Regions from separate parts of the Bradyrhizobium sp. USDA 3311 genome, predicted to be linked through region 3. Evidence: riboswitches for the same ligand, from Rfam matches in the RefSeq annotation. Region 3 holds a riboswitch; each other region holds the start of a gene.
What was found. Region 3 has a riboswitch for S-adenosylmethionine ahead of ACVWW6_RS17245 (metallophosphoesterase family protein). Riboswitches for the same ligand answer to the same signal wherever they lie in the genome.
Positions count from the first base shown of each region.

Region 1: linked by a shared signal. The riboswitch ahead of metX (homoserine O-acetyltransferase MetX) and the one ahead of ACVWW6_RS17245 (metallophosphoesterase family protein) in region 3 are both predicted to bind S-adenosylmethionine.
Region 2: linked by a shared signal. The riboswitch ahead of ACVWW6_RS04700 (O-succinylhomoserine sulfhydrylase) and the one ahead of ACVWW6_RS17245 (metallophosphoesterase family protein) in region 3 are both predicted to bind S-adenosylmethionine.

Region 1 is NZ_JBSSFI010000001.1:3,038,626-3,048,550, reverse strand. It holds partial or broken gene clpB (ATP-dependent chaperone ClpB) at 1-502, opposite strand, end outside; gene ACVWW6_RS14445 (MOSC domain-containing protein) at 742-1,530, shown strand; gene ACVWW6_RS14440 (NlpC/P60 family protein) at 1,644-2,429, opposite strand; gene ACVWW6_RS14435 (alpha/beta fold hydrolase) at 2,645-3,508, shown strand; gene metW (methionine biosynthesis protein MetW) at 3,565-4,227, opposite strand; gene metX (homoserine O-acetyltransferase MetX) at 4,229-5,431, opposite strand; SAM riboswitch at 5,523-5,602, opposite strand; gene ACVWW6_RS14420 (chorismate mutase) at 5,806-6,654, shown strand; gene hisC (histidinol-phosphate transaminase) at 6,687-7,784, shown strand; gene ACVWW6_RS14410 (prephenate/arogenate dehydrogenase family protein) at 7,781-8,716, shown strand; gene ACVWW6_RS14405 (DUF2125 domain-containing protein) at 8,835-9,925, opposite strand, start outside.
Region 2 is NZ_JBSSFI010000001.1:953,687-963,611, forward strand. It holds gene ACVWW6_RS04655 (methylated-DNA--[protein]-cysteine S-methyltransferase) at 163-741, shown strand; partial or broken gene ACVWW6_RS04660 (helix-turn-helix transcriptional regulator) at 752-1,592, shown strand; gene ACVWW6_RS04665 (hypothetical protein) at 1,723-2,082, shown strand; gene ACVWW6_RS04670 (VOC family protein) at 2,186-2,545, shown strand; gene ACVWW6_RS04675 (SRPBCC family protein) at 2,670-3,071, shown strand; gene ACVWW6_RS04680 (hypothetical protein) at 3,185-3,685, shown strand; gene ACVWW6_RS04685 (MATE family efflux transporter) at 3,682-5,127, opposite strand; gene ACVWW6_RS04690 (hypothetical protein) at 5,475-6,527, opposite strand; gene ACVWW6_RS04695 (2'-deoxycytidine 5'-triphosphate deaminase) at 6,720-7,856, opposite strand; SAM riboswitch at 7,937-8,016, shown strand; gene ACVWW6_RS04700 (O-succinylhomoserine sulfhydrylase) at 8,091-9,278, shown strand; gene ACVWW6_RS04705 (SGNH/GDSL hydrolase family protein) at 9,406-9,925, opposite strand, start outside.
Region 3 is NZ_JBSSFI010000001.1:3,626,294-3,636,218, reverse strand. It holds gene ACVWW6_RS17285 (GntR family transcriptional regulator) at 1-89, opposite strand, end outside; gene ACVWW6_RS17280 (aspartate/glutamate racemase family protein) at 199-942, opposite strand; gene ACVWW6_RS17275 (NAD(P)/FAD-dependent oxidoreductase) at 952-2,217, opposite strand; gene ACVWW6_RS17270 (thiamine pyrophosphate-binding protein) at 2,221-3,882, opposite strand; gene ACVWW6_RS17265 (NAD(P)-dependent oxidoreductase) at 4,030-4,947, opposite strand; gene ACVWW6_RS17260 (transporter substrate-binding domain-containing protein) at 5,060-5,896, shown strand; gene ACVWW6_RS17255 (aspartate/glutamate racemase family protein) at 6,112-6,840, shown strand; gene ACVWW6_RS17250 (hypothetical protein) at 6,886-7,044, opposite strand; gene ACVWW6_RS17245 (metallophosphoesterase family protein) at 7,125-7,871, opposite strand; SAM riboswitch at 7,918-7,996, opposite strand; gene ACVWW6_RS17240 (carboxylesterase/lipase family protein) at 8,020-9,528, opposite strand; gene ACVWW6_RS17235 (MFS transporter) at 9,546-9,925, opposite strand, start outside.

The DNA.
Region 1 (9,925 bases), 590 kb from region 3:
GGGCATATTTCTTCAGCGCGTCATAGGCGTTCTCGGCGGTCGCCGAGTCGGCCGTGCGGCCCTTGCGCAGGGCCTCGATCGCCGCGTTGAGGTTTTGCGGGGTGACACCACCCTTGCCGAGGATCGCGCCGGCCTCGCTGGTCTTCTCCAGCGTGAGGCCAAGCAGCAGCCGCTCGACGGTGACAAAACTGTCGCCGGCCTTCTCGCCGGCCTTTTCGGCGGCATCGAAGGTGCGTGCGAGCTCTGGCGCCAGATAGATCTGCCCGGCGCCGCCGCCGGAGACCTTCGGCACCTTGTTCAGGGCGTCCTCGGTCGCCTTCAAAATTGCGCGGGAATTGCCGCCGGCACGATCGATCAGACCGGCAGCGAGCCCCTCATTGTCGTCCAGCAGCACTTTCAGAACGTGCAGGGTCGAAAACTGCTGGTGCCCCTCGCGCACCGCAAGCGACTGCGCGGACTGGATGAAGCCCCTGGAGCGTTCGGTATACTTCTCGATGTTCATCTTTTCTTTCCCTCGGCCTGCCCATGGAGCCCTCTAAGGCACTCCAAACGGCATCTTCATTGGGTTTCCGATTACCGCATTGACGTTTCTCAACCGGTAACGGTCGTTATTTACCGACGCTGCCGCCGGCCTGAGGCAGATGTGGGAAGCGGGCTGCGGGAGCGAAAGAGGCGTCTTCACAATTTCGTGCGCGCATCGGCCCGCTTGGCGCGGCGTGGCCGAATCCCCTAAGTAGCGCCATGACAGCCAGCCAGACCGCCGAGATTACCGGCCTCTACCGCTATCCCATCAAGGGCCTCACCCCGGAACCCCTGCCCCGCGTTGCCTTGCGGGTCGGCGAGACCCTGCCCGCCGACCGTCGCTACGCCATCGAGAACGGCCCGAGCGGGTTCGATCCCGAGGCGCCGGCCTGGAAGCCGAAAATCCAGTTTCTGATGCTGGCGCGCAATGAGCGGCTGGCTTCGCTCGACAGCCGGTTCGAGGACGCGACCAACCGCCTGACCATCCGCAAGGACGGCCAGATCGTCGCCAGCGGCGATCTGGAGACCGCCGCCGGGCGCGCCGCCATCGAGCGCTATTTCACCGAGAACTTCCAGCCGGAGTTGAAGGGCCCGCCAAAAGTCCTGTCGGGCCGCGACCACAGCTTTTCCGACGTCGCCCGCAAGGTCGTCTCCATCATCAATCTGGACAGCGTCAGCGCGATCGAGACCATGCTCGGCGGCGCCGCCGTGCATCCCCTGCGCTTCCGCGCCAATCTCTACGTGAAGGGCTGGCCGGCATGGTCCGAGCTCGACCTCGTCGGCCAGACGCTCGCGATCGGTCAGGCCCGGTTGCAAGTGGTCAAGCGCATCGTCCGTTGCCCGGCCACCAACGTGGACCCGGTGACCGCAAAGCGCGATCTCGAGATTCCGCCGACGCTCTCGCGGCATCTCGGACATATGGACTGCGGCATCTATGCCGAGGTGATCGCCGGCGGCGAGATCGGCGTGGGGGATGCGGTCGCGGTGGAAGAGCCGAAGCTGGTGTGAGCTGAGCTGCCGTAGGGTGGGCCAAGCGAAGCGTGCCCACCAGCTTTATCTCTGCGGAGCGAGATGGTGGGCACGGCGCTAACGCGCCTTTGCCCACCCTACGCTCCCTCACCTCAGTTCGGCATCACATACGCATAGATGCGGCCGCGCGAGACCGGCGCCTCGCGGACGCGGTTGCCGTTGTTGCCGGAGATCATGATCGGATTTCCCTGCGCGTCGACGCCGGTGATGATGCCAACGTGGCCGCCCCGGCCGCCGCGCGACATCACCGCGATGGCACCGACCTGCGGGCCGGAGACACGCGTGCCGTAACGCGCGAACGAATTCGCCATGTCCGAGCCGGTGCCCCGGTGGCCGGTCTTCTCAAGCACCATGTTCATGAAGCGCGCGCACCACAGGCTGCCACGCCCGGTCGGGTTGCCGCCGAGATAGCGGCGCGCCTCGGACACGAGGCCCGATCCGCCGCCGAAGCCGCTGCTCATACCCATGTTGCCGGCGTTGCCATTGTCGCCAGCGCTGCTCTTGTTGACAGCGTGGCTCATGTTACGGGCGCGGCTCACTTTGCCGGCGCGGCTCACGTTTCCACCGATGCCCATTTCACCGCCGCCCAGATAGCGCGTGTAACCCATGCCGCCGCTATTGGCGTTCGGATCGTAGCTGGCCTGCGTGTCCATGAAGCCGCCGGCCTGCAACTGCGCCGCGCTGCGCTCGAAGCGCGAACTGCGGGCCTGGTGCCGGTAATGATGATATCTGCTGGCGTGATGCGCGTAAGCGTGCCGCTCTGCGCTATGACGATGCGGCCGTGCCGAGGCCGGAGACGAGAACGCGGCGACCGCCGCGAAGAACAGCGCCAGCGCGACAACACAACGCGACAGGCGAGACGCAAACAACTCGAACATTAGTCATCCTTCGTTGACACCCCCACTTCCCAGCCGGCCCGTGCGCGGCCGACATCCCTCGGGCCGTTAAGCCGCCCCATGTGGCGAGAAAAAGACACCGTGCCGGTGAATAGCTGGGTTGATTTTGTGTCGGTGCCGGCCTGACGCTGCCGCATTGCGGACAACAGCATTAACTGCGATCCTTCACATGCGGCTAGAAGAGAGGGAAACGGTTAATGCCCCACGCCACGACCAGGGACGACGTCCGCATCTATTTCGAGGAAGCGGGCCAGGGAACGCCGATTATTTTCCTGCACGAATTCGCGGCCGACTACACCAATTGGGAGCCGCAGATGCGCTACTTCTCGCGCGGCCACCGCTGCATCACCTATTCGGCGCGCGGCTACACGCCGTCGGACGTGCCTGAGGGCGAGGTCTACACCTACACGCATTTCTATACCGACGCGCTCGCGGTGCTCGATCATCTCAGGATCGACCGCGCGCATCTCGTCGGGCTCTCGATGGGCGCTTATTCGTCGCTTCAAATCGGACTGAACGCGCCGCAGCGGGCGCTGTCGATGACGCTAGCCGGCGTCGGCTCCGGTTCGGAGATCGAGAATCTCGACGCCTGGCGCAAGCAATGCCGCGCCAATGCCGAGCAATTCGAGACGCTCGGCTCCACGGAGGTGGCGAAAGTCACGCGCGAGGCGCCGAGCCGGATTCCCTTCCTGGTGAAGGACCCGCGCGGCCACGCCGATTTCTACGCCGCGCTGGCGCGGCACGATGCCAGGGGATCGGCGCGCACGATGCGCGGCTTCCAGGGCGGCCGTCCCTCGATCTACACCATGACGGACGCGATCAGGGGCGTCGCGACGCCGGCGCTGATCATCTGTGGCGACGAGGATGACCCTTGCGTCGGGCCGAGCCTGTTCCTGAAGAAGCATCTTCCGGCCGCGGGCCTCGCGATGTTTCCGAAGTCGGGGCACGTGCTCAATCTCGAGGAGCCCGCGCTGTTCAACGAGACCGTGGAGCGGTTCGTCACGCTGGTGGAAGCAGGTCGATGGCCGGCGCGCGATCCGAGGTCGGTGGCGGCGCAATAGTTTACCCTGTCATTCCGGGGCGCTCGAAGAGCGAACCCGGAATGACGCCTACGGCGTCACTTCCCCTGCCCGCGCGTGAGCAGAAACACGCCCTGCTCGCCGAACATATTCCACACCCACCAGGGCAGGTTCAGCGGCACCGGGCGGCCATAGAGATCGAGCGCCACCGAGCGTTCCATCTTGACGTTGATCTCGTCGCAGAGCTCGACGAAATCCTTGATGGTGCAGAAGTGGATGTTGGCGGTGTCGTACCAGGTCGCCGGCAGGTTCTCGGTGCGCGGCATGTGGCCGCCGATCAGGAGCTGGAGCCGCATCTTCCAGAAGCCGAAGTTCGGGAACGAGACGATGGCGCGGCGGCCGATGCGCAGGAGATTTTCCAGCACCACACGCGGCTGCCGCGTCGCCTGGAGCGTCTGCGACAGGATCACGTAGTCGAAGGCATCATCGGGATAGTTCACGAGGTCGGTATCGGCGTCGCCCTGCACCACCGCGAGGCCCTTGGCGACACAGCGGTTGACGCCCTCGCGCGACAATTCGATGCCGCGGCCGTCGATGCCGCGGGTCTCCAGAAGCTGGAGCAGATCACCGTCGCCGCAGCCGACATCGAGCACCTTGGAGCCCGGCTTGACCATCTCGGCGACGAGCAGATGGTCGGCGCGAAAATGACCGGACTGTTCCGCGCTAAGGCCGCCCAGCGGCAGCACTTCCTGCACTGACATCCTAGCCACCCCTGCCGTTGAGTCCGCGCGCCTTGCCGGCCGATTCCAGGAAGGCGCGGGCGATGTCGAAGAATTCGGGCACGTCGAGCAGGAAGGCGTCATGGCCGCGATCGGTCTCGATCTCGGCGAACGATACCCGCGCGCTCGACGCATTCAGCGCATGCACCAACGCGCGCGATTCCGAGGTCGGGAACAGCCAGTCGCTGGTGAAGGAGACCACGCAGAAGCGCGTCTTGATGCCCGCGAACGCCTTCGCCAGCACGCCGCCATGGTCGCCGGCGATGTCGAAATAGTCCATCGCGCGCGTCAGATAGAGATAGGAGTTGGCGTCGAAGCGCTCGACAAAGGACGAGCCTTGGTAGCGCAGATAGGACTCGACCTGGAAGTCGGCGTCGAACGAGAAGGTCGGCAGGTCGCGGTCCTGCATGCGCCGGCCGAACTTGCGATGCAGCGCCGCGTCGGAGAGATAGGTGATGTGCGCCGCCATCCGTGCGACCGCAAGGCCGCGATGCGGATGGATGCCGCGATCGGCGTAGCCGCCATTGTGCCAGTCGGGATCGGCCATCACAGCCTGGCGACCGAGCTCGTGAAAGGCGATGTTCTGCGCCGAGTGCCGCGTCGAGCAGGCAATTGCCAGCGCGGAATACACGCGCTCGGGGTAGGCCGCCGTCCATTGCAGCACCTGCATGCCGCCCATCGAGCCGCCGACCACCGCGAACAGCGTGTCGATGCCGAGCCGGTCGATCAGCATCGCCTGCGCGCGAACCATGTCGGGGATGGTGATGACCGGGAAATCCAGGCCCCACACTTTGCCGGTCGCGGGATTGATCGAGGCCGGCCCGGTCGAGCCCATGCAGCCACCGATCACATTGGCGCAGATGATGAAGTATTGGCTCGGATCGAGCGGACGGCCCGCACCGACGAGGGTTTCCCACCAGCCGGGCTTGCCGGTGACGGGGTGCACATTGGCGACATGCTGGTCGCCGGTCAGCGCATGGCAGATCAGGATCGCGTTGGAGCGATCGGCGTTGAGCTCGCCATAGGTCTGGTAGGCGATCTGGAACGGGGTGAGATCTATGCCGCAGTCGAGCGGCAACGGCTGATCAGCGCCGAACTGCGCGACGAGCGAACTCGGATGATCCACTTCATGCGACCGCTCATCGGCACTGATCGCGGGACTGGATATCGACGTGACGCCAACCATCTGACCATCGACCTCGTTTGCGATCGGACTTCAGACCGCTACTTGCATCAGGCCATAAAAAACCCGGCCTGAACGATAGGTTCGGCCGGGATCGGAAGCGTCCCCGGCCTGTTTAGCGAGTTTTTTAACGTGGCTGCAAGCCGGCCGGCTCAAATGACCACGGAACAGGCAAAACTTAACGGCTTGGACGGTTTTCGTCAAGATACGGTCCTGATTGACCAAATTCGTCCCCGTCGCGTCAGCCGAAAAGGCCCGATTTCCCTTTGCATTTCTCTTTGCTTTCGCCGCTCCGACTGCCTAATCAAGACATCGACCGCGGCGGGTCCGACCTGATGGACCCGCATTGGAACGCCTCTCAACAGCACTTGCCAGATATGTCCCAACGTCCGCCCGCGCCACCATCGTTGCAGGAATTGCGCAAGGAGATCGACGCGATCGACGAGGGCATGCATCGCCTCCTGATGCAGCGCGGCGACATCATCGACCGCCTGATCCAGGTGAAGCAGACCCAGGAGGTGGGCTCGGCGTTCCGGCCTGCGCGCGAGGCCGACATGATGCGGCGGATCGTGGAGCGCCATCGCGGCATCCTGCCGCTCGACACGGTCGAGAGCATCTGGCGCGTCATCATCGCGACGTTCACTTACGTGCAGGCGCCGTTCGCGGTGCATGCCGACATCTCGGTGAGCGAGCCCGCGATGCGCGATTCCGTGCGATTCCATTTCGGCTTCACCGTGCCTTACGTCGCGCATTTCAGCGCGCAGGCCGCGGTCGAGGCGGTCGCGAAATCCAAGGGCGATCTGGCGCTGGTCTCGGCGACTTCCAGCCGCACCCCGTGGTGGCTGGAGCTGGAAGCAGAAGGCGCACCGAAGATCATCGCGCGGCTGCCCTTCGTCGAGCGTGCCGACCATCCGGCCGCGCTGCCCGTGTTCGCGATCTCGCGCGTCGCCGACAGTGCCCTGGTGACGGAGGTGGAGACTTTCAGCGTGCGCGTCTCGGGGTGGAATGCCGAGATCGCGCGGGCGCTGTCGCCGCTCGCCGACATCGTGGCGGTGCCCGATACCGCCTTCGATGGCGCCGCGCTGCTGGTCTCGGTCACGAGCGCGAGCAGCATCGACAAGATCAAGGCTGCCCTGATCGAGGCGGGGGCCTCGGTGCGCTCCACGGCCCTCGTCGGCAGCCACGCGACGCGCTATACGGTGCCCCCGACCGGGTCGAAATCGTAAGTTACGAGCCGCCTGCCATTCCGGAGTTGAAGATGTCCCGCCCCGTGCCGAACCCCGGCATTCTCGATATTGCGCCCTACACGCCCGGCAAGAGCCCGGTGCCGGAGCCGGGCCGCAAGGTGTTCAAGCTCTCGGCCAACGAGACGCCGTTCGGCCCCTCGCCCAGGGCGATCGAGGCCTTCAAGAAGGTGGCTGATCATCTGGAAAACTATCCGGAAGGCACCTCGCGGGTGCTGCGCGAAGCCATCGGCCGCACCTTCGGCCTCGACCCCAACCGCATCATCTGCGGCGCCGGCTCGGACGAGATCCTCAACCTGCTCGCCCACACCTATCTCGGCCAGGGCGACGAGGCGATCTCGACCACGCACGGCTTCCTGGTCTACCCGATCGCCACCATGGCGGTCGGCGCCAGGAACGTCATCGCACAGGAGAAGAACCTCACCTGCGACGTCGACGCCATCCTCAAGGCTGTGACGCCGAAGACGAAGCTGGTGTGGCTCGCCAATCCGAACAACCCGACCGGCACCTATATTCCGTTCGACGAGGTCAAGCGCCTGCGCGCCGGCCTGCCCTCGCACGTGCTGCTGGTGCTGGACGCCGCCTATTGCGACTACGTCTCGCGCAACGATTACGAGATGGGCATCGAGCTCGTCGCCACCACGGAGAACACCGTGGTGACGCACACCTTCTCCAAGATCCACGGCCTCGCCGCGCTGCGCATCGGCTGGATGTTCGGGCCCGAGCACATCATCGACGCGGTCAACCGCATCCGCGGTCCGTTCAACGTGTCGACGCCGGCAATGTACGCCGCGGTCGCCGCGATCGAGGACACCGCGCATCAGGCGATGTCGAAGCAGTTCACCGAGACCTGGCGCAACTGGCTCACCGAGGAGATCGGCAAGCTCGGCCTGAAGGTGACGCCGAGCGTCGCCAATTTCGTGCTGATCCACTTCCCGACCGACAGGGGCAGGACCTCGGACGACGCCGACGCCTTCCTCACCAAGCGAGGCCTCGTGCTGCGGGCATTGAAGAATTACGGCCTGCCGCATTCCCTGCGCATGACCATCGGCACCGAGGAGGCCAACCGCCTCGTCGTGGACGGTTTGCGCGACTTCATGGCCGGCAAATGAGCGTACAGCCGCACTTCCAGCGCATCGCCCTGATCGGCTTCGGCCTGATCGGCGGCTCGATCGCGCGCGCTGCGAAGCTCCAGGGCCTGGCCGGCGAGATCGTCACCACCGCGCGCTCGGAGAAGACGCGCGCGCGGGTGCTCGAGCTCGGCATCGTCGATCAGGTCGTGGCGACCAATGCGGAAGCGGTGAAGGATGCCGATCTCGTCATCCTCTGCATTCCCGTCGGCGCCTGCGGACCGGTGGCGCAGGAGATCGCCGCGCATCTGAAGCCCGGCGCGATCGTCTCCGACGTCGGCTCTGTGAAGGGCGCGATCGTCAGGGACATGGCGCCGCATCTGCCGAAGACCGTTCATTTCGTGCCGGCGCACCCCGTGGCGGGCACCGAGCACTCGGGGCCGGATTCCGGCTTTGCCGAGCTCTTCATCAACCGCTGGTGCATCCTCACCCCGCCGGAAGGCGTCGACGCGTCGGCCACCGATCGCTTGCGCGCCTTCTGGGCGGCGATGGGTGCCAAGGTCGAGGTGATGACGCCGGATCATCATGATCTCGTGCTCGCGATCACCAGCCATCTGCCGCATCTGATCGCCTACACCATCGTCGGCACCGCCGACGAGCTGGCGCAGGTGACGGAATCGGAAGTGATCAAGTTCTCCGCCGGCGGCTTCCGCGACTTCACCCGCATCGCGGCGTCCGACCCGACGATGTGGCGCGACGTCTTCCTCGCCAACAAGGAAGCCGTGCTGGAGATGCTCGGCACCTTCACCGAGGATCTGGCAAAACTCACCCGCGCGATCCGGCGCGGCGACGGCGAAGCGCTGTTCGACCACTTCACCCGCACCCGCGCCATCCGTCGCGGCATCGTCGAGATCGGTCAGGATTCGGCGGCGCCCGATTTCGGCCGGCCGCATGCGGCGCTGAAGAAGCCGTAGCTCCTGTCATTCCGGGGCGCCCGAAGGGCGAGCCCGGAATCCATTGGGCCACAGCGCACGCGGTGAAATGGATTCCGGGTTCGATGCTACGCATCGCCCCGGAATGACGAGAGAGGTTTCAATACAGCGGCGGAATCTGGCCGACCTTGACCGGGCCGAGCAGTACGGCGCCGTCGACGAACTTCAGCGGGAAGCTGCGGGCCTTCTTGCCTTCCAGCGTGCTCTCGGTGCCGATCGAATTGATGCCGGCGGCGACGCCGGCATTGGCGTTCTGCTTGATGACCTTGCCGAGGCCGGGAACGGCGCGATCGAGCGCGCCGAACAGATTGTTGAGATCCTGCGACTTCACGCCGGGCGCGACGCGGTCGAGGGTTGCCTGCGGCACACCCTCTTCCAGCATCTTCTCGATACCCATCGCCGGGATCACGCGCTCGAGGCCCGTCACCGTCATCTGCAATTCGCCGTCGAGTCGGCCATTGGCCGAGAGCCCGAGCGTGCCGGCCGCGACCGCGATCATCTCGCCCTGCTGGATCCGCGACTGCACGATCTCGATATGGCCGCCGGCGGCCTGGATCTCGCGGAAGCGTTGCGGCCATGGCTTTGGGGTGAGGTCGGAGAGCCCGGTGACCTTGGCGCGCGTGTCCGCCTCGAACGGCTCGGCGAGCAAGGGGTGAACACCCTGGATGCTGCCCTGCGCGACGTGGAGCACGGTCTCGATCACGGGATGATCGGACGGCGATCCGTCCGCGAGGCGCCCGTGCAGCTCGACCTGCTTGGCGCGCGCGAGCGGCACCTGCACGCTGCCGTCGAGCCGGTTGATGACGGGATCGTCGAACACGATGGAGGCGCGGTCCGGCACCGCCGGCAGGCCGACCACGCTGCTGCGGCCCCTGCTCCAGTTCACCACGAAGGTGTTTTGCGTAACGCCGTCGGTGAGGGTCGCCGGCGCCGAGAATTCGGCGATGACGCGCTTGGGATCGTAGACCTGGGCGACGACCAGGATGTTGTCGAGCCTCGCCGTGAACGGCGTCTTGCTCGCGTTCTGCGAGACCAGGGCGACGCTGGCGCCGGAGCACTGGACCTCGAAGCGGAACGGGAAGCCCGCGATCGAGCGCTTGGCGCAATCATAGATGCGGCCGGACTTGGCCTCCTGCGCGCGCCAGGCGTCTGCGGCGATTTCGGCCTGCGAAGCGGCGTAGAACCAGAAGC
Region 2 (9,925 bases), 2.7 Mb from region 3:
CACGCCCGTCCTGATTAGCCGAGACGGCGCGTCTCGCCAAGCGGTTTGGCGCACCCAGCCGGACGGTTGTTAACGTCCTGGCAAGATTTTGGGTGCGCCGGATTGTGGCGGTGTTATGATCAAGCTGTCGGGGGAGTGACGTGCACTGAGTGGGGCGTGTGCATGGTGGGGCGTGGCTATACGATATTCGACACGGCGATCGGGCGCTGCGGCATCATCTGGAGCAGCACCGGCGTGGTGGCCGTGCAATTGTCGGAGGCGCGGGAGATCGACACCCGCCGCCGGATTTTCGCAGTCCATCCCGGTGCGCGCGAGCAGCAGCCTCCGCTGAATGCCGAGCTTGCGATCGAGGGCATCGTGGGCCTGCTGCAGGGCAGCGATCCTGATTTTTCCGACGTCAGCCTGGATGCCGGCGGCGTGCCCGGCTTCAACCGGCGGGTCTACGAGTACACCTGCACGATCCCGCGCGGGGAGACGCGCACCTATCACGAGATCGCCAAGGCGCTGGGGGCCTCCGGCGCGGCGCATTCGGTGGCGCAGGCGGTCGCGAAAAATCCCTACATGCTGATCGTCCCCTGCCACCGGGTGCTGGAGGCCGGCAACTACACCGACCGGCTCTCGCCCTATGGCGGGGTGATCTCCAAGCGGCGGCTGCTGGCGCTCGAGGGTGCCCATCCCGTCGCCAGCAAGACGCTGTTCGAGGTGTTGCTGCCCGTTGCCCCGCCTCGGGCGCCCACCTAGATAACGTCGCATGGATGCGACCACGCTGCTGACGACACGCTCGATCACGGTCTCCGAGTTCCGCTGCGATGCGGGGGCCGGACGACACGCCGTTCGCGGAGTGCCGCACCGGGCATTCCATCGCCTATGTCCGCTCCGGCAGTTTCGGCTGCCATTGCCGCGCCGGCTTCTTCGAACTGGTGGCAGGCTCGATACTGGTCGGCGCCCCCGGCGAGGAATACACCTGCACGCATGAGCATGTCAGCGGCGACGTCTGCCTGGGCTTCTTCTTCAGCGAGGACCTGGTCGATGCCCTCGGGGGACGGCGCGAGATCTGGAAGGTCGGCGCGACACCGCCGCTGCCCGAGCTGATGGTGCTGGGCGAGCTCGCCCAGACGGCGGCAGATGGCAACAGCGATCTGGGCCTCGACGAGATCGGCCAGATCCTCGCCGGCCGTTTCGTGGACGTCGTCTCGGGCAAGGCGCGCAAGCCGGCCACGCCCACCGCACGCGACCGCCGCCGCGCCGTCGAAGCCGCGCTGTGGATCGACGCCAACTCGCATGCCGAGGTCGACCTCGAACAGGCCGCGCGGCACGCGGGACTGAGCCCATTCCACTTCCTGCGGCTGTTCTCGGCCGTGCTCGGCGTCACCCCGCATCAATATCTGGTGCGCTCGCGACTGCGGCACGCCGCGCGCCTGCTCACCGAGGACGACATCGCGGTCACCGACGTCGCCTATGACGTCGGCTTCGGCGATCTCTCCAATTTCGTCCGCACCTTCCATCGCGCCGCCGGCGTGTCGCCGACGAAGTTCCGGCAGGCGTCGAAGGGCGAGCGCAGGATCTTCGGGGAACGACTCGTCCTCAACTGAGACACACGGGCCGCTTCGCCAGTAACAGTCTGTTGACCAGACGGGTGCGATGCACTGGCACTTGCGGTACCCCGCGCGGTATTACAACCGAAGGGCGATTTGGCGCTCCTTCAAGGCGGCGAACCGGCAGATGGACAGTACCTCGATTGACGTGATTGCGGCCACGCTGATCGCGCTTGTCGTCGGCCTCGCCTTCATCGCGGGCTGTGCCGTCTATTACGGCCGCCAGATCAGCTTGCGCAGGATTCCGATGCAGTGGGACACCGACGGTCAGCCGGCCTGGTTTGCACCACGCCTCGTTGGGCTCTGGTTCAGCTTCGGCGTCACGGCGGCCCTTTCCATGTTCCTGCTCGTCCTCGCCCTTCATGCACCGCAGAAGCTCACAGCCCTGATCGTCGCGACGATCAGCGTGATTGGAACGAACATGTGGGTGCAGGTCTATCACCTGAGACGGGTGGTCCGCTGGCAGGCGGAGGCACCGGCGAACTAGCCGGGCGGGATGCGCAAGATTCTCCAAGAGCGGCTTGCCTTCAATTGACTAGGTTCGTCTCCGGCGTGCGCCACGCGCGGCGCGCTTTGCAATGGAGACGAACATGTACGACCACATCGGACTTCGCGTAGCCGATCTCGATGCCGCCACGCGCTTCTACACCGCGGTGCTGGCGCCGCTCGGCTACGTCCTGTGCTCGAGCGGCGACGGCTATGCCGGCTTCGGGCCGAAGGGCGCGCCGGCGCTGTGGCTGCACCTGAACAAGGGGCGGAAGGCCGACGGCGCGCATATCGCGTTTCGCGCCGGGAATCATGACGCGGTCAAGGCGTTCCACAGCGAGGGGCTCAAGAGCGGCGGACGCGACAATGGCGGCGCGGGCCCGCGCAAGGACTACAGCCCGACCTATTATGCGGCGTTTCTGATCGATCCGGACGGCAACAATGTCGAGGCGGTTTGCGTGTGAGCAAGCGCCCCACGCACGAGCATTCGTAGGGTGCCACGTGCGACGGTGCCGATGAATGGTAGGCACGGCGCGCGAAGAGCGCGCCTTTGCCCACCCTACGACCCCTTCAACCAAGGACACCTTCATGGCCTCCATCCACAACGACATTCCCCTCAACGCCCCTGCGCGCGAGGTCTGGGACGCGGTGCGCGATTTCGGCGCGCTGCATCAGCGGCTGGTGCCGGGCTTCGTCACGGCCTGCACGCTCGATGGCGATGCACGCATCGTCACCTTCGCCAACGGCTCCGTCGCGCGCGAGGTGATGGTCGATTGCAATGATGCGCGGCAGCGCCTCGTCTATGCCATCAACAACGAGCGGCTGAAGCACTACAGCGCCTCGGTGCAGGTGATCGCCGAGGGCGATGCGCGGTGCCGCCTGGTCTGGATCATCGACATGCTGCCGAACGAGCTTGCGCCGTATGTCCAGGGGCAGACGAAGGAAGCCGTCGCCGCCATGCACAAGGCGTTTCCAGCCGCGGCCGCCTGACTGACCTCTGTGACTTTTCTCACAGAGCCCTCGCCTCCTCGGCCGTAACCATGGCCGCGTGCGTCCGGTTGGCTCCGCTCTCCCGGCGAAGCCACGCACGCGAGGAGCATGCCATGAGAGGTGCGGACAGGGTGATCTGCCAGGCAGCCGCCGTGCTGCTGCTGTTCTCGGTCGCGAGCACGCCGGCGGAGGCGCAGCTCGCGGGCTTCGGTGGCGGCGGAGGCGCCGGCGGCGAGGACATGATGACCCAGATGGCGCCGATGCTGGAGATGATGAAGGCGAAGATGGGCAAGCGCCGCTTCGCCATGCTGATGCAGACCATGGGCCCGATGATGAGCCGCATGATGGAGAATGGTGGCGGCGGCTTCGGCGGCATGATGGGCGGCGGTGGCCTCGGCGGCAGCAATCTCGGCGGCGGCTTTGGTGCGTCCAATTATGGCGGCTACAGCCCGATGGGCGGAGGCGGCTATATGCCAACGGGCATGGGCGGCGGCGACATCATGGGCATGCTCGGCGGCACCAGTGGCGGCGACATGATGGCGATGATCCCGCAGCTGATGCGGCTCGCCAATGTCGGCGGCGGTGGCGGCCATCGCCGCCACAGGCATCGCTAATCCGCGACGCCTGAGAGAGCCGGCCTGATCGCGGGCTTGCTCTTGCGCGGTCCCCAGCGCGTCAGCACCACGCTGGAGCACGACAGCAGGCCGAGCACGACCATCGAGCTCGCGGCCAGCCAGAAGAAGCTCTGCGCGGTCGCCTCATGTGTCGACAGCCACCAGCCGGTCGCCGAGATGTAGATCAGCCGCGCGGTCTGCGCCAGCACCGGGCCGATCACCTTGGCCGCGCCCTGCGAGGAGAAATACATCGTCGAGGCGAGCCCGATGAAGGCGTAGAACGGCGCCACCGTCGACAGATATTGGTGACTGGCCGCGCGGACGGTCGCGCTGTCGGTAAAGATGTTGACCCAGAGATCGGGGAAGAGCGCGACCAGGCACGCCGGCGCACCGACGGCGACGAATGCGCTCGCACCCGCGATCCAGGCAATGCGCCGGGCGCGCGCGATGCGGCCGGCGCCGACGGCCATGCCGACCATCGGCACCGAGGCGATGCCGAACGAGAACGCGATCGAGGTCAGCAGGAATTCGAGCCGCGCACCGATGCCGTAGCCGGCGAGGATCGCGGTACCGAACTTCGCCAGCATGTGGGTGAAGATCGAGATCGTCAGCACCGATTGCAGCGGCGAGAAGCAGGCGATGGCGCCGACCTTCAGGATGTCGAAGAACATGGCCCATTGGATGCGCAGGCCGCGCAGCTTCGGGACGACGCGCGCGCGGCCTGAGAACAGGTACCAGCCCATGACGCCGATGTTCATGCAATAGGCGATCAGCGCGCCGGCCGCGACGCCGCGCATGCCGAACTGCGGCACCGGTCCGAGTCCGAGACCCAGCGTGCCGCCGAGCACGATCTGCCAGGCCGCGGAGTTGAGGATCAGGAACGAGGGCAGCCTCATATTGCCGGTGCCGCGCAGCACGCCCGCCATCGTGTTGAGCAACCAGGGCAGCACGGCGCCGCCGAAAAACACCTGCGTGTAGGCGATCGCGTGCGTCAGCACATCGCCGCGGCCGCCGAGCATCTCGAGCACCTTGGGCCCGAAAATCAGCATGCCCAGCATGAAGACGAGGCCGAACGTGATGCCGATCAAGAGCGCATGCGCGGCGAGCGTGCCGGCGCGCTCGCGATCGCCGGCGCCGAGCGCGCGTGCGATGGCGGAGGCCACCGCACCGCCCATCGCTCCGCCGGACATCGTCATGGTCAGGATCACGGTCGGGAACACCAGCGCCATCGCGGCCAGCGCCTCGACGCCGAGCCGGCCGATATAGGAGGTCTCCGCGATCACCGTGCAGGTGCCGGCCGAGAGCGCGATCACGTTCGGCCAGGCAAGCCCGAGCAGCGTGCGCAGGATCGGTCCGTCCATCAGCGCGCTCCTCACCGGCCGCGGAGGCGGCGGCAGCGGGCGCTCTTGTTCATCGACCGGGATTTCGGCGATGTCGGACATGTCCTCTCCCGGGCACGAGCGCCATTTTCGGCGCGGCAATGACTAGGTGTGCCAATGAATTTCTTCGCGCAGAAGGCGCGGCGAGAGGCTTGTTAGCACGGCAATTGCCGATTCCTCCTGCGCCTGATGCAGGCGTGCCCTGCGGCAGCGCATTTCAGCCCGTGGAATTGCGGTCTCTCGTCTCCCTCTCCCCGTTCTTACGGGGAGAGGGTTGGGGTGAGGGGCCGCGTCCGCGAAAACGATGCGAGTTGGACTCGCGGAGAGTCCCCCTCACCCGGATTGCATCTTCGATGCAATCCGGCCTCTCCCCGCACGCGGGGAGAGGCGAAGTGGCCGCGCCGTTCTCGTCACCCAATCGACCAGACCAGCGGCGGACGGCCGCCTGCGGCCGGGCGCATGCGGATGCCGATATGCCGGCCGCAGCCGGCAGCCAATCCCTCGAACAATCCCTCCAGCACCTTGGCGCAGGCGCGGTGACAATCAGCGACGTCGTCCATCAGCTTCCAGCTCTGCTGGCGGATTTCGAAGGTGCCTTCGGACTGCGTCATCTCAGCATTGTCGTCCTGGGCAGCGAACAGCGCGTTCAGGAACGATGCGAATTCCCTCGCGCCGCCGCGGCTCGTCGCGAGTGCGGCCGCGGCCTCGTCGAAATACTGCATCCCGATCAGCTTGCCGGTGAGATGCAGCAGATAACCGGCGTCCTCCGGGCCGAACAGCTGCACCATCACGGGCGCGGCGGTGCGGACATATTCCATCGCATAGTTGCGATAGGCTTTTTCAAGCCGCGGTTTCGGCCAGCTCGCGACCGGCAGCGCCGGCGCGGTCTTCGCATCGAACGGCGGCGCTTCCAGATGCCGCGCGAACACCAGGCGCTGGTCGAGTTCGAGCGGATGGTCGTATTGATGATAATAGCCTTCGAGCCCGTCCTGGCCGTCGACGCTCTGCTTGGTGCAGACGAAGCCGAGGCGAAGATCTCCGAGCGCAACCCCGTTATTGGCGTGCCAGCCGCGCAGCATCGCGCGTGAGACTTCGCCCGGCACGCCGCAGATCGCGGTGCCCTTCCAGATCCAGCGCGGCGGCGGATAGCGGATCCAGGCCTTGACGTCGCTCTCATACATGTATTCGACATGCACGCCGCCGATCCAGTTGGAGAGGTAGTGATATTGCGCAGCCGCGACCGCCGGCGGCAGATGGCTGAGCCCGAGCTTTTCCAGCCCCGGCAGGAAGCGCTCCTGCTGCTGACGGCGGAACACGCGGAAGACGAACTCCGCGGCATCCGCGGTGCCGCGCCGCGTGACGACGGTGAGGATAAGGCCGGTGAAATAGGCGTGATAGAGATCGGCGACCGCGCGCCAGCGCTTCCATTGGGCTTCCTGCGCGGAGTCAGCTGCGGCGGTCATGTTCGCTCCCGGCTTGTTGTTTTACGGGAGTGTGTCATCGCGGCTGGGGCGGCGCAACCAGCCACAGACTCGGTGTCATCGCCCGGCGAAGACCGGGCGATCCAGTATTCCAGAGACAGTTATGATTGAATCGAGACGCCGCGGCGTACTGGATGCCCCGGTCGAGCCGGGGCATGACAGTTGGAGATGTCGCTACACCCGAAAATGTTTCGAGAGCTTCAAGCCCTGCGCCTGGTAGTTCGAGCCGATGCGCTGGCCGTACATCGCGTCGGGGCGGGCGAGCATCTTCTCGTAGACGAGGCGGCCGACGATCTGGCCGTGCTCGAGGATGAACGGCACCTCGCGCGAGCGCACCTCCAGCACGGCGCGCGATCCCAACCCGCCGGCACCGGCATAGCCGAAGCCGGGATCGAAGAAGCCGGCATAGTGCACGCGGAATTCGCCGACCAGCGGATCAAAGGGCACCATCTCGGCTGCAAAGTCGGGTGGCACCTGCACGGCCTCTTTCGAGGCGAGGATGTAGAACTCGCCGGGATCGAGGATCAGGCTGCCGTCGGGCCGGGCCGAGATCGGCTCCCAGAAGTCCTCGACGGAATAGCCGGAGCGGCGATCGACATCGACGACGCCGGTGTGGCGCTTGGCACGGTAGCCGACGAAGCCGCTCGCCTTCTCGCCGGAGAGATCGACGGAGACGGCGACGCCGCCGGCCAGATCGGCATCGTCGATGTCGACGAGGCGCTCGGACGCATGCAGCGCATCGAGCTCGTCGGCATTGAGGATGGCGTCACCGGTGCGGAAGCGCACCTGCGACAGGCGCGAGCCCTCGCGCACCAGCACCGGAAATGTCTTCGGGCTGATCTCGGCATAGAGCGGGCCGTGATAGCCGGCGCCGATCATGTCAAAGCGGCGGGTGCCGTCGGCGATCACGCGGGTGAAGACGTCGAGGCGGCCGGTGGAGCTCTTGGGGTTCGCAGCCGCGACGATCTCCGGCGGCAGCGCGAGGCTTTCCAGCAGCGGCACGATGTAGACGCAGTTGGTTTCCAGCACCGCGCCGTCGGCAAGGCTGAACTCGTGCAGCTTCAATTCGTCGATGCGCTCGGCCACCGTGGCGCCGGGACCAGGCAGGAAGCTGGCGCGGACGCGATAGGCGATGTCACCGAGGCGCAAATCGAGGCTCGCCGGCTGGATCTGGCTTTCGACGAAATCGTATGCGGGCAGGATGAGGCCCGCCTCCGCCATCGCCGCGATCATGCGGTCGGGCAGGATACCATTGGCGTCGGCGGCGATCGTGAAGCTCAACCGGGGGTCCTCGTCAGGGGTCAAACGCATCCGGACGTGCGGGAAATACTAGCCTTTTACGGCTATCCGATGGACGCCTTGACGGAAAGGCCATTGCGGAATATGAGCATCACTTATCCCGTGGTGATTTGAGCCGGCCGGCTTGCAGCCACGTTAAATAAGTCGCTAAACAGGCCGGGGACCTCTGTGATCCCGGCCCGTGGATATATCCAGGCCGGTTGTTTTGTGACCGTTTTCGACGAGACGGTCATGTCGGAGGTACCTATGTCGAAGTCGCCTGCCACTTACCGTCCCGAAACCCGCTTGGTCCATTCCGGCACCCTGCGCTCGCAATTCGGCGAGACGTCGGAGGCGCTGTTCCTGACCCAGGGCTACGTCTACAACAGCGCCGAGGAGTGCGAGGCGCGGTTCAAGGGCGAGGATCCCGGCTTCATCTATTCGCGTTATTCGAACCCGACCATCTCGATGTTCGAGCGCCGCATGATCGAGCTCGAAGGCGCCGAAGCGGCGCGTTCGGCGGCGACCGGCATGGCCGCGGTGACGACGGCGATCCTGGCGCCGCTGAAGGCCGGCGACCACGTGGTCGCCTCCCGCGCGCTGTTCGGCTCGTGCCTCTACGTCATTCAGGATCTGTTGCCGCGCTACGGCATCGAAACCACGCTGGTCGACGGCCTCGATCTCGACCAGTGGCAGCGGGCCTTGCGGCCGAACACCAAGACGTTCTTCCTGGAGAGCCCGACCAACCCGACGCTCGACGTGCTCGACATCCCCGGCATCGCCGAGATCGCGCACAAGGGCGGCGCGCGGCTCGTCGTCGACAACGTGTTCGCGACGCCGATCTGGCAGAGCCCGCTCGCGCTCGGCGCCGACGTCGTGGTCTATTCCGCGACCAAGCACATCGACGGCCAGGGCCGCTGCCTCGGCGGCATCATCCTGTCCTCGGAAGCCTTCATCGCCGAGCACCTCCACAATTTCATGCGCCAGACCGGGCCGTCGATCTCGCCGTTCAACGCCTGGGTCTTGCTCAAGGGCCTGGAGACGCTGGCCGTGCGCGTGCGCGCGCAGACCGACACCGCGGCACGCGTTGCGGAAGTGCTGGCCGGCCATCCGAAGATCTCGCGATTGATCTATCCCGGCCGCGCCGATCATCCGCAGGCAGCGCTCGTGAAGAAGCAGATGCGCGGCGGCTCGACGCTGGTCGGCTTCGAGGTCAAGGGCGGCAAGGCGGCCGCGTTCCGCGTGCTCAACGAGCTCAAGCTTGCGAAGATCTCGAACAATCTCGGCGACGCCAAGAGCCTCGTCACCCATCCGGCAACCACGACGCATCAGCGCCTGAAGCCGGAAGACCGCGCCGCGCTCGGCATCAGCGAGGGCTTCATCCGCTTCTCCGCGGGGCTGGAGCATGCGGACGATCTGATCGAGGACCTGACGGCGGCGCTGGAGAAGGCGTGAGGCGATCGAGCTCTCGTAGGGTGGGCAAAGCGAAGCGTGCCCACCATTCACCACCGAGCTGGCGATAGATGGTGGGCACGGCGCGCGAAGAGCGCGCCTTTGCCCACTCTACGGCTACGCAGCCGAACTACATCGGCCGGTACGCCCGCACGTCCCCGGGCACGTTGACCCCGAGCTTGATCTGGCCGACGGAGCGGATGATGTCGTCGCCGAGGAGCTGGGCGAAGCAGGCATAGCCCCAATCGTTCATATGCAGGCCGTCGGCGATCACGAAGCTCTCGACCGGGATCGATTGATTCTCGTGCCAGTCGCGCATCACCTCGAAGCGCGGGAAGATGCCGACGTGACGGAGTTCGGCGACCTTGCCGAGCAGCTTCACCATCTTGCCGGCACTCTCCTTGCGCTGGTTGACGGCCGGCGAATATTGCGGATCGACCAGCACGATATCGGCGCCGCCGGCGGCCTGGATGCGGGCGATGCCGTCCTCGACCATCTTGGCGGTGTCGCCGGGATCGAGATTGCGCAGCACGGCGTTGGTGCCGACCTGCCAGATCACCATGTCCGGATGCACGTCGATCACCTCCTTCTGGAGGCGCTTCATCATCTCGGGCGCGTCCTCGCCGCCGACGCCGGCATTGATGACGGTG
Region 3 (9,925 bases):
TTGAACTCGTAGCTCACGGCCATCGCCTTGAGCTGTTCATAGACGCGATCGACGATGCTATCGGAAGCCAGTTCCACGTTGCTCTTCATAAGCTGCATTCATGCCCGAACACAGCCCAATATACCGGGGCTGTGAAGTCGATTGCAATGCAAAGGACAGCTTAGCAGCGTTTGTTCAGAGCTTTGCGACACCCCGGAATCAGGCAAAGACGCGCGGGCGCAGTCCAGCATGAAACCAGGTGATCATGGAATAGATATCATAGACCGGGAGCCCGACCTCGGCCTGCAACGCCGCCGCATAAGGCGGCATGTTGGTGCACTCGAGCACGATGGCGCCGACGTCGGGGTTCTTTGCGACAAGCTGCTTGCCGGCCTCGACCACGTCGCGCTCGGCCAAGCCGACGTCCATGTCGTCCTTCTCGGCCTTGATCAGGACGCGGAAAAACTCCTTGCCGTTCTCGGTGCCGACCAAAGGCGTGTCGAGTGGCACGCCGGCACCTTCGAGATGCGCCGGCGTCAACGTCGAGCCCGACACCGTGACAAGGCCGACGCGCTTGCCGGGCGGCAAGGTCGCCTGCACCCACGGCACCTGCATCAGCGACGAGGTCGCAACCGGCACGCCGACGGCCGCCGCGATCTCCCTCTGGAACAGCGAGAGGAAGCCGCAATTGGTGGTGATGGCCTCCGCACCAAGCCGCACCAGGTCCTTGGCCGCGTCGATGAAGTCAGGCAGCAGGCCGGCCGCGCCCTTCAGCACCACCTTCTCCGGCGAGGCGCCGCTCACCACGCGATAGAGCACGGGGAACGGCCAGGTCGTGCCGTTGCCCATGTCGCCGGGAATGCGCGGAAAGCGCGCTTCCAGCATCAGGATACCGAGCGGCGCGCCATAGATGGCCTTGCCGCCACGGGCGATGCGGGAGGATGAGTTGGCAGGAGTGGTCATGGTGCGACCTCAGAGGAAGCGAGTGGGCGAAAACGGCGCGAGCGGAATCTCGGGCTGCTTGCCGCTCAGAAGCTGGGCGACGAGACGCCCGGTGCGGGCCGAGCCGACCAGGCCGACATGGCCATGGCCGAAGGCATAGACGATGTCACGCGAGGCGCGCGCGTGGCCGATGCAGGGCAGTCCGTCCGGCATGCTCGGACGATGACCGAACCAAGTCTTGATGCGCGAGGCCGGAATGTCCCTCGGAAGTTTCGGGAACATGCTGAAGAGATGGTCGCGCAAGATCTCGGCGCGCTTCCAGTTCGGCGCGGCCTCGAGGCCGGCGATCTCGACGGTGCCGGCGGCGCGCAGGCCCTTGTTGGTCCAGTTCACGACCATTTTCGCGTCGGACGCCATCATCGAGCTGCGCGGACCGGATTCCGGGTTCTCGATCATGACGTGATAGCCGCGCTCGGTCTCGAGCGGCAATGAATCGCCCACGGACGCGGTGAGCTGCTTCGATCTGGCGCCGGCGGCGACCACCGCAGCATCGCAAGCAATCTCACCAGTCTCGGTGACGACAGCGACGAGCTTGTTGCCGGAAAGCTTCAGCCCCGTCGCCTTGGCGCGCACGAGCTTGGCGCCGCTTGCCAACGCGTGATTGGCCAGTGCTGCAACGTAAGCGCCGGGATCGCGGCAGCGGCCGGCTTCTTCCACCACCACGCCAAAGCTGTAGCGCGGATGCAGGTCCGGCTCGCGCTGACGCATCTCGTCGGCATTGAGCTCCAGCCACTCGACCCCGACACGCTTGCGCAGCCGCCAGCCGAGATCGTGGTCAAAGTTGCCGCGCGACGGGAAGACATGCATCACGCCGTTGCGCTCGACCAATTCGGGGACACCGGCTTCTTCCGCGAGCTTCCGGTGCAGCAGCGGCGCGTCCTTCAGGAGATCGCGGAGCGCGAAGGCGGTCTTTTCCACGCGCGCCTCGGTCCAGCCCGAGAGCAGGTACTTGATCAGCCAGGGCAGCGCCTTCGGCAAATACGACCAGCGGATCGCGAGCGGGCCGAGCGGGTCCATCAGATAGAACGGCACCTTCTTCCAGATGCCAGGTTCGGCCGGCGGAATCACCGAATGCGAGGAGAGCCAGCCGGCGTTGCCGTAGCTCGCCGCCTGTTCGCCACCGGGCTCGCCGGGATCGATCAGCGTGACGCGATGGCCCTCGCGCAGCGCCTCGATGGCGCTGATCACACCGACCGCGCCGGCTCCGATGATGGCGACGTGGCGGCCTTCGGACATCGCTTACGCCTTCACCGACGGCACAAAATCCTTGCCGACCGAGATCGCGCGCGGATCGATGATGCAGTGGAGGATCGACGGCTTGCCCGAAGCCAGCGCGCGCTCGAACGCCGGCGCGAACTCCTCGGTGCGCTCGACGCGCTCGCCGTGACCGCCGAACGCCTTGGCGTACATCGCAAAGTCCGGGTTCTTGAGCTGAGTGCCGACGACGCGGCCGGGATAGTCGCGCTCCTGGTGCATGCGGATGGTGCCGTATTGCGAATTGTCGACGACGATGACGACCAGCGGCGCGTCGTACTGCACGGCGGTCGCAAACTCCTGCCCGTTCATCAGGAAGCAGCCGTCGCCGGCAAAGGCGACGACAGTGCGATCCGGATATTGCCGTTTCGCCAGCACCGCCGCCGGCACGCCGTACCCCATCGAGCCCGAGGTCGGGGCGAGCTGGGAGGCAAAACTGTGGAAGCGGTGATGGCGATGGATCCAGCCGGCATAGTTGCCGGCGCCGTTGCAGACGATCGCGTCCTTCGGCAGCCGGTCGCGCAGCCAGGTCATGACCTGGCCGTACTGGAACGTGCCCGGCAGCTCGCGCGCCTTCTCGGTCCAGGCGAGGTAATCGGCATGCGCCTTGGCCGCCTCGCCCTTCCAGGCAACCGCCCCGGAGGGCTTCAGCGTCTCGACGGCCGCGGCGAACGCGGCGGGCGTCGCCTGGATCGCGAGCGCCGGCTGATAGACGCGGCCAAGCTCCTCGGAGCCCGGATGAACGTGGATCAGCTTCTGCTGCGGGGTCGGAATGTCGAGCAGCGTGTAGGACGAGGACGGCATCTCCGACATGCGGCCGCCGATGAGCAGAACGACATCGGCGCCGTCGATGCGCGCCTTCAGGCCCGGGCTCGGCCCGATGCCGAGATCGCCGGCATAATGCGAATGGTCGGCGTCGATCAGCGAGGCCCGGCGGAACGAGGTTGCCACCGGCAGGTCGAACCGCTCGGCAAAGCGCGCGATGCTCCTGGTCGCCTCATCGGTCCAGCGCGAGCCGCCAAGAATGACGAGCGGCGCCTTGGCGCTCGCGAGCATGGCGCTGACACGCTCAATGTCCGCGGGCGCGGGCCAGCTCACCGCCGGCTCGATACGCATGGCATCTGCGACAGCGGCGGTCTCGGTCAGCATGTTCTCCGGCAGCGAGATCACCACGGGCCCCGGACGGCCCTGCATCGCGACCCGGAAGGCGCGCGCGACCAGTTCCGGAATGCGGTCGGGACGATCGATCTCGACCGCCCATTTCGCCATGGTGCCGAACACCGCCTTGTAGTCGAGCTCCTGGAATGCCTCGCGTTCGCGCATGCCGGTATCGACCTGGCCGACGAACAGGATCATCGGCGTCGAATCCTGCATCGCGATGTGGACGCCGTGGCTGGCATTGGTCGCGCCGGGGCCGCGGGTGACGAAGCAGACGCCCGGACGCCCCGTGAGCTTGCCATAGGCCTCCGCCATCATCGCAGCGCCGCCCTCGGCGCGGCAGATCATCACGTCGATCGGGCTGTCATGCAGCGCGTCCAGCGCCGCCAGATAGCTCTCGCCCGGCACGCAGGTGACGCGCTCGACGCCTTGGGCGACGAGCTGATCGATCAGGATCTGGCCCCCGGTGCGGGTGTTACGAATGGTCATGACAGCTCCCTGCAGGCTTTGGCGACGCGCTCGGGCGCCTCGCGAAAATGTCGTTCGCGGGTGGCGTAGGACAGGCCAACAGGAGGCGCAAGATCGAAAGGCTTCCCGCTCCCTGCGCAGGCGTCATGCCCGCCCCTGCTGTTTGCACTACCGCCCATTCGCGATGATGCGGCGGCAATGATCCAGCGCCGCGCCGATCAGGTTATCGCTCGCCTCCGGCGTGCGGAACGCCGAATGCGCCGAGAGCGTCACGTTCGGCAGTTTGGTCAGCGGATGGCCCGGGGGCAGCGGCTCGACGGTGAAGACGTCGAGGCCGGCATGGGCGATGTGGCCCGAACGCAGCGCATCGCACATCGCCTCCTCGTCGACCACGGCGCCGCGCGCGGTGTTGATCAGGATGCTGCCCGGGCGCATCATCCTGATGCGCTCGCGCGACAGGAAACCCTTGGTCTCGTCGTTGAGGAGCAGATGCAGCGAGACGACGTGGCTGTCCGCGAGGAGCTTCTCCAGCGGGACGAATTCGACGCCCGGATGCGTCTTCGGCGATCTGTTCCAGGCGATCACCTTCATGCCGCAGCCAAGCGCCATGCGCGCGGCTTCCGCCGCGATGCCGCCGAAGCCGATCAGGCCGAGCGTCTTGCCGGTGAGCTGCAGCGCATCGCGACGCAGCCAATTGCCCTCGCGCATGCCGCGATCCATCTCTCCGAAGCTCTTTGCAGAGGCCCACATCAGGGCGATCGCGCATTCGGCGACGGCGGTGTCGCCATAGCCCTTGATGGTGTGAACCGAGATGCCGCGCTGGCCCAGCTCCTCCGGATTCATGTAGCTGCGCGCGCCGGTGCCGAGGAAGACGACGTGCTTCAAGGCAGGACATTTCGCGGCAATCGCCGTCGGCACCGCGGTATGGTCGACGATCATGATCTCCACACCGTCAAGAAGGCGTGGCAGGTCGTCGGGAGTGATCGCGGGGTTGCGGTTGATGCCGACCGGAAGGCTGTCCCCGCGCAGCAGTTTCTCGGTCACCGCGGCAAGGGTGTCATTGGCATCGACGAAGAGAGCGCGCACGGGCCTGTCTTTCCTGTCCAGTTTAAAATACCGTATTGCATTTTAATCTGAATACAGAAATAGTCCAGACGCCGGGTTCGAATGTCCAGAAGCGACTGCCCAGGAGACTGCCATGAATCGCAGGGATGCACTCACCACTGTCGCCCTCGCCGGAGCCGCGATCGCCGCAACCGGTTCGGCCAAGGCCGACACCGCGCCGGGCTCGACGCTCGAACGGATCAAGAAGAGCGGCGTGCTGCGGATCGCCGTCATCGCCGGCCAGGATCCTTACTTCCACAAGGACCTCACCACCAATCAATGGTCGGGCGCCTGCATCGACATGGCGAACGACATCGCCGGCAAGCTCGGTGCCAAGGTCGAGACGCTGGAATCGACCTGGGGCAACCAGATCCTGGATCTCCAGGCCGAGAAGATCGACCTTGCCTTCGCCGTGAACCCGACACCGGAGCGCTCGCTGGTCATCGACTTTTCCACGCCCATCCTGGTGCACTCCTTCACCGCCATCACCAAAAAGGGTTTTGCCAAGCCGCAAACCTGGGCCGAGCTGAACAAGCCCGAGGTCAAGATCGCCGTCGACATCGGCTCGACCCACGAGACGATCGCGCGCCGCTATTGCCCGAAGGCGACGATCCTCGGCTTCAAGGAGCGCAACGAGGCGATCCTCGCCGTCGCAACCGGACGCGCGGACTGCAACATTTCGCTGGCGGTGCTTTCGGTCGCGACCTTGAAGAAGAACCCGACGCTCGGTGAGCTCGCGGTGCCACGTCCGCTGCTCACGCTGCCGACCAACATGGGCATCCGCGCCGAAAGCGACCGGCGCTACAAGGACTTCCTCAGCGCCTGGGCCGACTACAACCGCTCGCTGGGCCAGACCCGCGAATGGATGTTGAAGGGTTTTGAAGCCGTAGGTCTCGGCGCGGACGACATTCCCGGCGAAGTGCAGTTCTGAGCGCCAATCCGCGATGTATGTCTGGGGATTCGCGGTGCTCAAGCCGTACCGGAGCCCGCGTCGGCTTCATGAATGATGGCGTCATGGCCGGGATCGGTACGCCAGAGGAGATGATCCGCCAGCCGCGCAGCGAACGGCGGAAGTCCCTCCTCAGCCGGTTTCACGAAACGCATTAGACTGCCGGCCACGACCATCCCGAATCGGTGGGACGAACCATGAAACTCCGCGGCGGCTTCACGAATTACGGCGAGACGATCGGCATTCTGATGCTCGATACCCGCTTCCCGCGCCCGCGCGGCGACATCGGCAACGCGCTCTCCTACGACTTCCCGGTGCGCTACAAGATCGTGCGCGGCGCGCACGCCACAAGGATCATGGGCGACCAGCCCGATCCGACCCTGCTCGAGCCGTTCATCGCCGCGGCCCGCGAATTGGAAGCCGACGGCGTCAAAGCGATAACGACGAGTTGCGGCTTCCTCGCGCCGTTCCAGAAGCAGCTCGCGGCTGCCGTGAACATCCCGGTCTTCACCTCGAGCCTGATCCAGGCGCCGCTGATCCACGCCATGCTGCCGCCCGGCAAGGTCATCGGCATCTTCACCGAACGCGGCCACCACATGAACGAAGGGCACTTCCGCGGCGTCGGCTGGTCGCCGGACGACATTCTCGTTCAAATCCAGGGCATGAAGCCCGATGCGCAGTTTCCCGCAACCTACATTCTCGGCCGCGAAGAGCTGGACACTGACGTGCTGCGCGCCGAGATGATCGAGATGACGGAAGCCTTCATGGCGTCCTGCAAAAATCCCGGCGCGATCCTGTTCGAGTGCACCAACATGTGCCCATTCTCGCGGGACGTCGCCGAGGTGTCGGGTCTGCCGGTGTTCGACATCAACACCCTGATCAACTTCTTCCATCGCGCGGCCCATCCCGTGCCGTTCCTGCGCTGAACCAGCCGGGACAGGCGGCGAGGCGCGCGATGAACGCGCACGAGCCTAAAATAAGGCGGCGTTGACAGCCTGTCCGTAGATCATTGCAGCAACGAGTGAGAGCAGCAGGCCCGCTCCCGAGAAGATGACGACGACTTTCAGAGTCTCGACATCGACATTGGTTCCCGTCGCGCGGGATATTGCTCTTGCCAGTGCAGCAATCATCGCCAGCTCCGAAGCGGGCCGCGCGGAAGCGAGGCCTCACTTCATCTAGCGTTACTCGGCGCATTCGCGTGTGAAGCAGATTACAGGTGATCCCGCTGCACCCAGCCCGTTGCAATCGCGCTCGCCCAGGTGAGCATTCCCCTGGCCCGCGCCAATGCTGCCATGGCCGTGGTGTCGTAGGCCACGTAGCGGAGCGTCGCGGACCAGCCTCTGTTGGCATGCTCCAGAATTGCGTAACACGCATGAGGGGTGCCGACCTCGACCACGTAGGGAACGGGCATCTTCCCGTCGTAACCGGGCAATCCAACGCTGCCGGGATTGACGACCAGCCGGCCATCCTTCAGACGCACCACGCGCGGAATGTGCGTGTGTGCGCACAGGATGATCTCGGCGTCGATCCCCTCGGCGCCGGCCTCAATAGAATCAATCCGGCTCGGACGCGGGCAGCCGTCGCCCGCGATGTGGTCGAGCCAGAACGCAGCATCATTCCCTGGCGATCCATGGCACAGGAACGCCCGCCCCCTATACATGAGCGTGGACGGCATGCTTGCCATCCACTCGAAATGCTTGCGTTCGAGCTCTCGGAAATCGCTGCGCGCCGATGTGCCGGCCTGCCACAGCTCCACGAGAATGCGGTCCTGATCGCCCTTGATGGACGGAAAGCCTCGCTCCATCAGCAGGTCAGCCGTTCGGGCCGCTTCGAGCGGACCGCTAACATGGTCGCCCAGGTTCACGACCTCGTTGATGCCGAGCGCAGCAATGTCCGCAAGGACGGCTTCGAGCGCCGGACGATTTCCGTGCACATCCGCGATGGCAGCAAATTTCACTTGGCCTCTCCATTCGAGATGGCCGACGATTCACCCAATGCGGGACGATGCAGGATAGCGGGTCTCTTTAGCTGCATTTTTAGAAGCGCCCGCAAGCTGAGGATCAAATCGGCGCTGGACGAACGCTTACATGACCAAGGTGCTGCGATCAACCGATCTTCGCTCGCGCGGCCGGAGCCTGCGGCGCGCCGCGTTGGGCCGACAGCTCCGCCCACAGGCGGGAGCGCACGCCTTCATTGAGAGGCACAATGTGGAACGGCTGGCCGAAGATTGCGAGCGGCTCCTTGGCCGGCTCGAACCGCGGCCAGGCTTCCGCGATGTCGGGCGCGCCGGATGTGACGAAGCGCAGCACGCTTGCCTGAAACCGCGCGGCGACCTCGATATCCTCGGGCGTCATCGGCCCGCCCTTGCGCTTCAGGATCGGGCGGTCGATGAAATCCGGCGGGTGCGCCCAGAGGCAGGCATTGTCGGCACCGTGGGTCGGCCCCTGCGACAGGAACGGCTCCAGCGCCGGGCGATGGTCGAACCGGCTCAGCCACACCGCGCCGCCAGCCGCGGCATGAAGCCGCGCAAGATCTGCCATGGGGCGATGCCAGAACGCGTCGGACAGCAGCGCCTCGTACGGATCCTCGTCGACGCGCGCTGTGGCGCGGTAATACGCCAGCAGACGTTGCCAGCCGGCATCGCCGACTGCGGCGCGCACTTGTCGTTCGGTGGTGCGGATCATCGCGGCCGGCGGCGTGCTCTTCAGGAACATCACCATCTCGTCGCGGCAGGAGCCGAGCCAGAGCGGAATGTCGCGCAAGGTTCCTTCGGCGAAGACGTCCCGCGGCTCGCGCGGAATCACGATTCCGTCGAGCACCGGGCCGAACACGGTGCCTTGTTCGGTCTCGTCCGCAAGCCCGCGACTGACGCGCTCCACCGCCGCGAAGAGCTTTGGCAGTGGCAAAGAGGCAATCGCGGTTGGGTCGTACGCTAATTCGAGCTCGGCAAGCACGCGGCGTGCAACGTCGTCGGCATGATCGGCGCTCATGATGTTCCGCCCGGGCGCGCTGAGCGCGAGGGCGCGAATGAACTTGCCTCTGGCCTGCGGCAGGGTTGCGAGCGCGATCACCATCGAGGCGCCGGCCGACTGGCCGGACAGCGTGATCGCGTCAGGATCGCCGCCGAAATCCGCGATATTGGCGCGCACCCAGTCGAGGGCGGCGAGCGAATCCGAGATCGCGAGGTTGTTGGCCTCGCCGAGCCCAAGGCGATGCAATTGCAGGAATCCGAGCGGGCCGAGCCGGTAGTTGATGGTGACGATCACCGCCGGACCGTGCGCGGCGAGGAATGCGCCGTCATAGTCGGCGCCGCCGCCGGTGACGAAGGCGCCGCCATGGATGAAGACCAGCACCGGCAGCGGCCGATCGGCCTCTGCCGGCGTCCAGATGTTCAGGCTGAGACAGGCAGCCTCGTCCGCATGATCGAGATGGCCCGGCTGCGGCGCGTAAGCGCCGTAGCCCGTGCAGCGGAGCGGCTCCGTCCACGCTTTCGGCGGCATTGCCTTGGCAAAGCGCGGCGCGGTTGCGAACGGCACGCCCTTGAAGGCACGCATACCGGCCTGCGTGGTGCCGACGACGGGGCCACTCGTGGTCTGAACTGCGCTGGTCAGCATGCGTGCCTCGTCTTCACTCAAGCGCGCCGCTTGCCGAGATCGGCGATGTCGACGGTGTGGGTTTCGCGCGCCGTCGCCGCAGCGGCTGCCGAGATCACGCAGCAGCAGGCGACGAAGATCGCGACGGGGACCCAGCCGTTCGGCCCCTCCCCGACCAGGCTCGCGCTCACCAGCGGCGTGAAGCCGGCGACGAGAAAGCCGAGCTGCGTGCCGATCGCGGTGCCGGAATAGCGCACGCGCGCCTCGAACATCTCGGCGTAGAACGACGGCCAGATCGCGTTCGGCGCGGCGTAGACGATGCCGGACAGGATCATCGCGGCGGCGAAGATCGCGATCGTGTTGCCTGACGTCACCAGCATGAAGTACGGGAACAGCAGCACCGCGCAGCCGAGCACGC